3 regions of the Brevibacillus sp. HB1.4B genome follow, and region 1 is predicted to be linked to each of the others. Evidence: riboswitches for the same ligand, from Rfam matches in the RefSeq annotation. Region 1 holds a riboswitch; each other region holds the start of a gene.
What was found. A riboswitch is a leader RNA that binds a small molecule or an ion and turns the genes downstream of it on or off. The one in region 1 is predicted to bind S-adenosylmethionine.
Positions count from the first base shown of each region.

Region 2: another riboswitch for S-adenosylmethionine. It lies ahead of HP398_RS26220 (methionine ABC transporter ATP-binding protein); the one in region 1 lies ahead of HP398_RS19460 (MetQ/NlpA family ABC transporter substrate-binding protein).
Region 3: another riboswitch for S-adenosylmethionine. It lies ahead of HP398_RS26295 (homocysteine synthase); the one in region 1 lies ahead of HP398_RS19460 (MetQ/NlpA family ABC transporter substrate-binding protein).

Region 1 covers NZ_JABSUT010000008.1:64,820-68,094, reverse strand. The annotation lists gene HP398_RS19465 (methionine ABC transporter ATP-binding protein) at 1-969, opposite strand, end outside; gene HP398_RS19460 (MetQ/NlpA family ABC transporter substrate-binding protein) at 1,012-1,842, opposite strand; SAM riboswitch class I at 1,945-2,047, opposite strand; gene HP398_RS19455 (hypothetical protein) at 2,268-2,624, shown strand; gene HP398_RS19450 (ABC transporter substrate-binding protein) at 2,822-3,275, shown strand, end outside.
Region 2 covers NZ_JABSUT010000013.1:63,376-66,650, reverse strand. The annotation lists gene HP398_RS26225 (Ger(x)C family spore germination protein) at 1-836, shown strand, start outside; SAM riboswitch class I at 943-1,059, shown strand; gene HP398_RS26220 (methionine ABC transporter ATP-binding protein) at 1,161-2,174, shown strand; gene HP398_RS26215 (methionine ABC transporter permease) at 2,175-2,840, shown strand; gene HP398_RS26210 (MetQ/NlpA family ABC transporter substrate-binding protein) at 2,900-3,275, shown strand, end outside.
Region 3 covers NZ_JABSUT010000013.1:77,779-81,053, reverse strand. The annotation lists gene HP398_RS26295 (homocysteine synthase) at 1-928, opposite strand, end outside; SAM riboswitch class I at 1,018-1,124, opposite strand; gene HP398_RS26290 (rhodanese-like domain-containing protein) at 1,437-1,748, shown strand; gene HP398_RS26285 (SCO family protein) at 1,830-2,456, shown strand; gene HP398_RS26280 (YqzG/YhdC family protein) at 2,453-2,791, opposite strand; gene HP398_RS26275 (hypothetical protein) at 2,895-3,275, shown strand, end outside.

The DNA.
Region 1 (3,275 bases):
ATCCTGAATGGCCTGGTCTTCACCAGAAATGTGCAAAAGCAAAATGCCGAGCGCCGTTCCCTTAATGGTCGTAATCGAGCCGTACAACAGATTGGTGCTAATCGGAAAACGTGCAGAGAGTGTTCCTAGAACAGGATCGAGAGCGGCATCCCCGCGAAAGGCAACGCGAACAATTTTGGAAACGGGTCCGGTTTCTTTTATCTTGGACAAAATCTCCTGTGGTACCTGATCGTCGAAAACCGTTTTGATAAAATTACGTGTCGTTTGCTCTTGCGGATTGCTGAAAACATCCAGAACAGAGCCTTGCTCGATGACGACACCGTTTTCCATGATGGCTACTTGGTCGCAGATTTTTTTAATGACCTGCATTTCATGCGTAATGAGCACGATGGTCAGGTTGAACTTTCGATTGATGTCGAGCAACAGCTCCAGAATCGATTCAGTCGTCTGCGGGTCGAGAGCAGAAGTCGCTTCGTCACAGAGCAGGATTTCCGGATCAGTCGCAAGTGCACGAGCGATACCCACCCGTTGCTTTTGTCCACCGGATAGCTGAGAAGGATAAGCGTTTGCTTTATCAGACAAGCCAACCAAGCCGAGAAGGTCTTCTACCTTGCGCTTAATGACATCTTTGGGGACGCGATTCATCCGCAAGATTTCCGCCACATTGTCAAAGACATTATAGGAAGAGAGCAGGTTGAAGTGTTGAAAAATAATCCCGATCTTTTTGCGAGCTTGCCGCAGCTCTTTTTCTTTGAGGGTCAGCATGTTGTGGCCATTGACGATCACAGAACCGCTGGTCGGCTTCTCCAACAGGTTGATGGTGCGGAGCAGGGTACTTTTTCCTGCTCCGCTAAAGCCGATAACCCCGTAGATTTGCCCTTTTTCCACCTGAAGGGATACGCCCTTCAATGCTTCTACCTGCTTGTTTCCTACTTGATACGACTTATGAATATCGGTTAGCTGTATCATAACGAGTTCTCCTTGTTGTTCTTGATGTTCCTGGCGTCGATCTTACCAGGACGGCAGTACAGCCCCTTCAAAACGTTCGTCGATGAATTTTTTCACTTCTTCCGAACGGTAAATGTCTACCAGCTTTTTGATAGCTGGGTTGTCTTTATTGGTTTCGTTGACTGCCAAGATGTTCACGTATGGAGAGTCAGCCGTCTCAGCGAAGATCGCATCTTTTTTCGGGGAGTAGCCAGCTTCCATTGCGAAGTTCGTATTAATCGAAGCTACCTCTACGTTGCTCAACGAGCGTGCCAGGAAAGCAGCCTCCAGCTCTTTGAATTGCAAATTTTTTGGATTTTCCACGATGTCCAGTGGCGTTGCATTGTCGCCCACGCCATCTTTGAGCTTAATCAAGCCAGCTGCCTGATAGAGCAAGAGGGCGCGTGCTCGGTTGGTTGGGTCGTTTTGAATGCCGACAACGCCGCCTGCCTGGATGTCCTCGACTTTTTTATGCTTGGTGGAGTACAGGCCCATCGGGTACGTGACGGTTTTTCCGACCTCGACAATTTTTGTTTTATGATCTTGATTGAACTTCGCCAAGAACGGGATGGTTTGGAAGCTGTTTACATCGAGATTTCCTTTATCGAGAGCTTGGTTCGGCTGTACGTAGTCGTTGAAAACGACGACTTCGACTTCAAGTCCTTTGCCTTTGGCGACTTCTTTCACTTTGTTGAGAATCTCTTCGTGCGGGCCGCCAGTGACGCCCACTTTGAGTGAGGTTTGTTCAGCAGCAGTGCCACCGTTAGCAGGAGCAGCTTCTTGTTTACCGCCGCAAGCCGTTACGAGCGATGCAGCGAGCAGTAGTGTAGTGAGCAGTAGACCAGTCTTTTTCATGAAAATACCCCTTTTCTCTGGATGTAAGATGGAAAAGAAAAAAGCCTCTTCCGACAGAAGAGGCGAAAACTGCGAGTATGTAACCACACTGCAACAATACCTCTCTTATCTGTCGGAATAAATTCCGCTGGATTTGGCACCGTATCGTTTGCGATAGGTTGCCGAGGTGTCATAGGGCCAGTCCCTCAACCTCTCTTCATAAGAGAATGTGCTATGAAATTATCATTCCAAACATTGTTGTTAATTCTTATTTGGATAGTTGGATTATAACGACTGAATTTTTAGGTGTCAACTGTTTTTGCAAACGAATGACTTGGTGGAAAAATGTGAAATTGATCAAAATACGAATATTATATTGAAGAATTAAAAAATCATATGTATAATGAGAGCGAATGAACCCGATACCAGCTATCGTAGGTGATGACATGACTCTAGTGGACTCCAATGAAACCAGAAAAAAGCTGTCTGCCATCTATAATGAGATAGCAAAAGAGTTGTTCGGATTTGGAACGACTTTGCTCCGAGTCACGATTGAAAACCAGATGATTACGTTCCAAGCCAAGCATCGCCGCTCTCCGCGCTCACAAGCGTTGGAAGGAGAAGCGCCGGCCCTCAAGCTCGAAGTCGATTTTCGCATGTCCCTTCTTTATAAGAAGAGACTGAGAGAGCGACTGGAGGAAGAGATGGGGTTGCCGTTGGAAGCCGTGCTACGGGACTATGATGCGCCTACGCAGTGGGCAATCACGAATGTTATTTTAGCTGAATCAGAACTGAATACCTGACGCAATCGTTCGGATTTTCTCTTTTGATCTATCTTAAGGGGAGACCGTAGACTTTGCGTAAAAACGGGTGTCACTTCTCTTTGTTTACGAAGAAAAGTGCTCTTGTTTAGAATGATACGTTCTAATCAAGGGTACTTTTCTTTTTATTGTACCACCATATTTTGTCATCAAATGAACCCAACTGGAGGAGAATTACGATGAAAAAATTACTTGCTGGAATCCTGTCTTTTTCTATGATGTCACTGGCTCTCGCTGGCTGTGGCAGCAACGATCAACCACAAGCGGGTGGGGCTGGCGGCGAAGCCAAGGGTGAGCCACAAAAGCTGGTCATCTCCACATGGGGCTTCTCTGAAGACTTTTTCCGCAAAGAAGTATATGAGCCGTTTGAAAAAGAACATAACGTGAAAATCGTACTGGAAATCGGGAACAATGCAGAGCGCCTGAACAAAATTCGCCAAGGAAGCTCCGATGTAGACTTGATCTACCTCTCTGACTACTATGCACAGCAAGGGATTGAGAGTGGCGCATTTGAAAAAATCGACCGCAGCCGCATCCCGAATCTGGATCAAATCTATGATATTGCCAAAGCACCACTGGGCGAGGAGTACGGTCCAGCTTACACGATTGGCCAATTCGGGATTGCCTACAATC
Region 2 (3,275 bases), on a different contig from region 1:
ACTTTTCAAAGCAGGGACTTGGCAGCATCATTGACACGTTGTATCGGGACTCGTCCCTTTCTAGCAGGATTTATCTTTGTGTGTTTGCAGGCGAAACATATGATATGCTGACGTATCCTTATTCAGAACAAGGGAATATTGGAATCTACCTGTATCGTTTGATTGAGCAAAATATCCGTGGGGAAAAAATTCCTTCTTCAACCATGCATGAGTTTTTCCGGGCTTACTATGAAAAAGGGATCGACCCGGTCATGCCGTACATAGAAAGAAAGGGAGATGAACTGAAAATCAAAGGCATCGCCTTATTCAAAGGTGATCGTTATGTGTCATGGGTTACACCCAAGGAAGCCTTTCTACTCAAACTTATCCACGGAAAGTTCCGCATCGGCAGCTATGATACTTCTGTTCCTACTGCTATTTTTGGGGAGTCACCCAAAAACCACAACAGCAAAAAAGACCAGGTGCAGCTCGTTTTCGATACAATTTCCAGCCATGCGAAAATCAAATTAAGCCAAATATCCCCACCAATCTTCGATATTCATGTCAAGTTGCATGCCCGAATTTTGGAGTTAACCATCCCGCTAAAGCTAGAAAATGCCAAGTTGCTGAAAATCATGGAACATGCACTGGAGAAAGAGCTTGAAAAAGAATTGCATAAACTCATAAGCAAACTGAAGAGCCTCGATGTTGACCCAATTGGCTTCGGCTCGATCTATCGTTCAGAGAAAAGAGGAATGGCCAACATGACGCAGGCTGAATGGCGAAAGATGTTTCAGGATGCAACGTTTCGCTTCCACGTAAAGTCAAAAATCATCCGCAACGGCGTCATGGATTAAAAAACTTTTCCTTCTATTACTATTGACGTGATATTTCCGAAAAGGATATAATCCGTTTTGTATCATCATGAAATAGAAAAGACGAACATAATATACGTAGATATCTTTCTTATCAAGAGAGGCGGAGGGACAGGCCCTATGAAGCCCGGCAGCCGGTTCATTTTCGGATGAACGTCGCGGTGCCAATTCCTACAAGATCGTTTGGATCTTGTATAGATGAGAAGGGTGGATGCGAACGTATAACATTGCGTTGCAGCCCCTTTTTCGTTTATGAAAAAAGGGGTTTTCTGATTTTATTTAGATTGTGGTCGGGAGGTGGATGCGTTGATCCAACTGCGTCATTTGCATAAAAGCTATCAAGTACAAGGGAAAACCATCCCAGCGTTAACGGGGATCGACCTTTCCATAGAGCAAGGAGAAATATACGGGATTATCGGACACTCTGGTGCAGGGAAGAGTACGTTGATCCGATGCATCAATTTGCTGGAGCGTCCAACTTCAGGGGAAGTTATTGTGGACGGCGTCGATTTGACAAAGCTGGATGAAGGGAAGCTGCAAGCAAAGCGCCGCGCAATCGGCATGATTTTTCAGCACTTCAACTTGCTGTCTTCTTCAACAGTCGGCGAAAATGTTGCTTTTCCGCTCAAGCTGGCAAAGCGTCCGAAGGCAGAGATTGATAAGAAAGTGAACGAGCTGCTAAAGCTGGTTGGCTTGGAGGCACATAAGGACAAATATCCGTCCCAACTGTCTGGCGGACAGAAGCAGCGTGTAGGGATTGCTCGGGCGCTCGCGAATGATCCAAAAGTGCTGCTCTGTGACGAAGCTACATCGGCTCTCGATCCGCAGACGACGAACTCCATTCTGGCACTCCTCTTGGACATCAACCGTAAGCTGGGCTTGACCATTGTGTTGATTACCCACGAGATGCACGTCATTCGCTCCATTTGTGATCGTGTTGGCGTCATTGATGGAGGAAAGATCGTCGAGTCGGGTAACGTACTGGATGTATTCCTTCGTCCGCAGCATCTAACGACACAAGAATTCGTGGAACAAGTAGCGGATTCTACAGAGCTGCGTGAAGCAGTCGCGCACGAAAAGGCCTCGGGGAACCGCACGATTGCTCGTGTCACCTTCCTCGGAGAAAAAACGTACCAGCCGATCCTGTTCCAAACGATGCAAGAGACCGGTACGGTATTCAGCATTTTGCAGGGAACAATCTCCCGCATGAAGGATACACCGTATGGTCAGTTGGTGATCGAGCTGGAAGGCGATGTCGCACAGAATCAAAAGACCATTGAGACGCTGCGCCAACGTGGCTTGGAAGTAGAGGTGATATAAATGGACTGGACATTCGAAAATGTGGATTGGGCTGAAATCGGCGTAGGCACGATGGATACGCTCACGATGCTCGGCTTTTCCACCCTGTTTACCGTCCTGATTGGTTTGCCGCTGGGAATCATTCTATTTTTGACCTCACGCGGACAGCTTCTGCAAAACCGCACTTTTTATTCGATCGCATCATTCGTTGTCAACGTATTGCGTTCGGTACCGTTTATCATTTTGATGATTTTGCTGATTCCTGTGACGAAAATGATCGTAGGAACCTCACTCGGCGTACTGGGTGCTATTCCGCCACTCGTATTTGGTGCCGCTCCGTTTTTCGCACGGTTGGTGGAAACCTCTCTGCGTGAGATTGATAAAGGCGTGATTGAGGCCGCACAATCCATGGGAGCTTCCAATTGGCAGATCGTCTGGAATGTCCTTTTGCCAGAATCTAGATCAGGCCTGATCGCGGGTATTACGATCACGACGGTTACGTTGGTATCCTACACTGCAATGTCTGGGGTAATTGGCGGTGGTGGTCTGGGTGACTTGGCGATCCGATACGGTTATCAACGTTTCCAAACCGATGTCATGATTGTGACTGTTGTTATTTTGCTGGTGATGGTACAGATCTTACAATCGCTGGGGGACCGTCTGGTTCTCAAGTTCAGCCGTAAGTAGGATTTTTCCATAAAAGTTATCAAAGAATAAGACAAATACATGCAAGGGGGAAATCATTCATGAAAAAGCTAGTCGTATCTGTACTTTCTACTGTGTTGGCATTTTCTTTGGCAGCTTGCGGAGGCAAAACCGAAACTGCACCTGCTCCAGCTGAAGGTGGCGCACAAGGCGGACAACAGGAAGTAACATTGAAGGTAGGCGCTTCTCCCGTTCCACATGCAGCAATCTTGAAATTCGTTCAACCAAAACTGAAAGAACAAGGCGTGAACCTGGAAATCAAAGAGTTCACCGATTACGTACAACCTAACGTTCAAGTGAACGAGAAACAACTCGACGCAAACTTCTTCCAGCACAAGCCTTACCTGGAAGACTTCAATAAAGGACAAAACATGAACCTGGTGCCAGTAGTGGCTGTACACATCGAGCCATTCGGCG
Region 3 (3,275 bases), on a different contig from region 1:
CGAGGAATTGGGCTACTGCCAAGGCGTTCTGGCTATGCCGTTCGATGCGCAGATGCAGTGTTTCTAATCCTTGCAGGAACAAGAAGGAATTGATCGGGGCGACGGCAGCACCAATATCGCGCTGGAGCTGGACGCGCGCCTTGATAATATAGGCGAGCGGACCGACTGCCTCTGTATAGACAACGCCATGGTAGCTTGGGTCTGGTGTAGTCAGACCTGGGAATTTTCCGTTGTTCCAGTCAAATTTTCCAGAGTCTACGATAATACCGCCAATTGCTGTTCCGTGGCCGCCGATGAATTTGGTGGTGGAGTGCACGACAATATCGGCCCCGTGCTCAAAAGGACGGCACAAAATCGGAGTCGCGAAGGTGTTGTCCACGATCAAAGGTACGCCATTTTCGTGGGCAATATGGGCGATCGCCTCAATATCAGCGACATCAATGCGTGGATTGCCGATCGTCTCGCAAAACACGGCTTTTGTCTTTTCATTGATATAAGCACGGAAATTTTCCGGATTGGATTGATCAGCAAAATGAACGTTGATACCGAGGCGGGGAAGCGTGTGGGCGAACAGGTTGTAGGTACCGCCATAGAGACTGCTGGAAGCGACGATCTCGTCTCCTGCATGCGCAATATTTAAGATGGCGAATGTAATGGCAGCTTGCCCGGATGCGGTCGCTAATGCACCAACACCACCTTCGAGCAGGGCAACACGCTTCTCAAACACATCCTGGGTCGGATTCATGATGCGTGTATAGATGTTCCCAAACTCTTTTAAGCCAAACAGATTGGCTGCATGCTCCGTATCGCGGAAAACGTAGGAGGTCGTCTGATAGATCGGAACAGCACGTGAGCCTGTTACAGGGTCAACCTCTTGCCCACCGTGTACCGCAAGCGTTTCTGGCTTCCATTGTTGTTGATCGGACATGTTCATCTCTCCTTCTACTATGAAATCGACTAATAAAAAAACGGAGCATTCTCCTGAGAAGAAGAAGGCTCCGATCATGCACGGGCTTGTGTTCATCTCTCAGAATCACTGGATTCTGCAGGAATTGGCACCATGCAGCTAGTCTGCTGGTTGCCGGGCTTCGTAGGGCCTGTCCCTCCACCGCTCTTGATGAGAAAAGTTGTTGTCGTAATTGTATGAAAATAAAACCTTGCTGTCAATGTGGAATTTGTAGTTATCAGGGAGGTTTTTGTGTATATATGGATGAAAGGTGTTTCACTCATGCCATTAATTTGTAACGCTTTTGCCTCAAGCTGTTCACATCCCGTGTGGCTACTGCCACAGCGAAATAGGAGATAATGGTAGAAAATAGGGAGCATAGATGCAGGGTAAAGCCAAGTGCTCTTAGCGTTAGAAAAGTAAAAAAGCGTGTGATATCATGGAGGTGGTTACAACTGATCTGATCGTACATATAGGAGGATAAATAGCGATGAGCCATGGAGTAAAGGAAATGACACCACAAGAGCTGTTGGAAAAGCTGGAAGCCAAAGAGGAGCTGCAAATCATTGATGTACGTGAAGTTGATGAGTGGAATGCAGGTCACATTAAAGAGGCGAAGCTGATCCCACTCGGCTTTTTGCCACATCGTATCGATGAGCTGGATAAGAACATTCCGATTGTGATGGTTTGCCGTAGTGGTGCCAGAAGCCATAATGCTACAGCGTATTTGAGTGAACAAGGATATGACGTGGCGAATATGGTTGGCGGCATGCTCGCATGGCCAGGTGAAGTAGAACAGTAAGAAGTGATAGAAACAGTGTGAATGCCTCCCGCGTGTAATCAGGAGGCATCACGCATGGGACAAGCAGGGAGGAAGCAACCCGTGAGTGAAGGAACACAATTGCAGCAGGAATCTGGGATAAAAAAACATTGGTTTCCTGTGTTAGCTGGTATTATCCTTTTGGCTATCGTCGGAGTATTTGGTTATAAGTACATGACACAAGAGAAGATCGAAGTATTGAAGCCCATCGCGGACTTCACCTTAGACAACAGTAACGGAACAACCTATACCTTTAATGAAAGTGCTGGTAAGGTACGACTGGTTGAGTTTATGTTTACCAAATGTCCGGATATTTGTCCGGCTACCACGTACAACATGGCCAAGCTGCAAGATCAGTTGAAGGAAAAGGGACTGTTTGGAGACAAAGTTGAGTTTATCTCCATTTCCTTTGACCCTGATAACGATACGCCAGAAGTCTTGCAGGAGTACGCAGCCAAGTTCAAGGCAGATCAGAGTGGCTGGAAGTTCCTGCGCGGTGACGCTCAGGCTGTAGAGAAAGTGACGAAGGATTTTGGTCTGATGGTAATGAAGCAGCCAGATGGTTCTTATGCGCATACGGCTCGCATGTTCCTTGTGGATGGAGATGGAAACATGCGCCGCGCGTACGGGATGGCAGCTGACATGGACATGGAAGTCATGATGAAAGAGATGGAACAGCTCGCTGACTAGCGGGTCTCCTCATAGGAGATGTTTACGACTTCTTCTGTCTGATTCACAAATTCAATATGAACGAGTAACGCCCACCTGCGATTGCTTTCTTGAAGCAAGAGCTTAAACGTCTCTTCTGACGTGGTGGGCGTTTTTTGTTTTCGTCCCACGTGCAGGTAGTCCACAATTTGAGCGTTTGGATATCGCTTCATCGTTTCCTGCATCGCGAGCCTGCCCCATTTTGCATAGGGAGGCTGGGCATAGGTAGGAAACGTCTGAAATAGAAGAAGGAAAAGTACGGGACAGAGAAGGGGCATCATGTTCCGATAGCGAAATAGGCGACGAGCGGTTTGCATTTGCTAATCCCTCTCCTTTTCGAAATGGTTTGCCATGTATTTTGAAGACTTTTCGGAATATCATTCGTAGAAAATAATGACAATGAAGTGAGGGAGGTTTTCGATGCATTACTTGCTGATTCCCTTATTTGGCGTTCCTGTTTTGGTGGGGGTTCTTGCGGCAATATTCCAAAAGCCTCCTTTCTGGAAAAAATGGGGGCCCACGATTGCTTCAGCCATATTGATTTACGGAGGTTGCTTCGCTGCGAATGTACATTGGCAAATGAAGTATGGTATTCCGGTGTTACCTACGGCGGCCGACTTGGAGCTATTTTTATACTTTTGTATCCTGTTGGTGTTTGTTTGTATCCTCATGTATATTGGCTTCTTGATCACGATGAGAAAACAGTTTTGGAAAATGAACCTCGTTTTTCTATGCACAGCCTTTGGCTTGTTTAGCTTTTTTGCTGCTGCCTTTTTAGGTATGGGACCCTTTTTGAAAAAA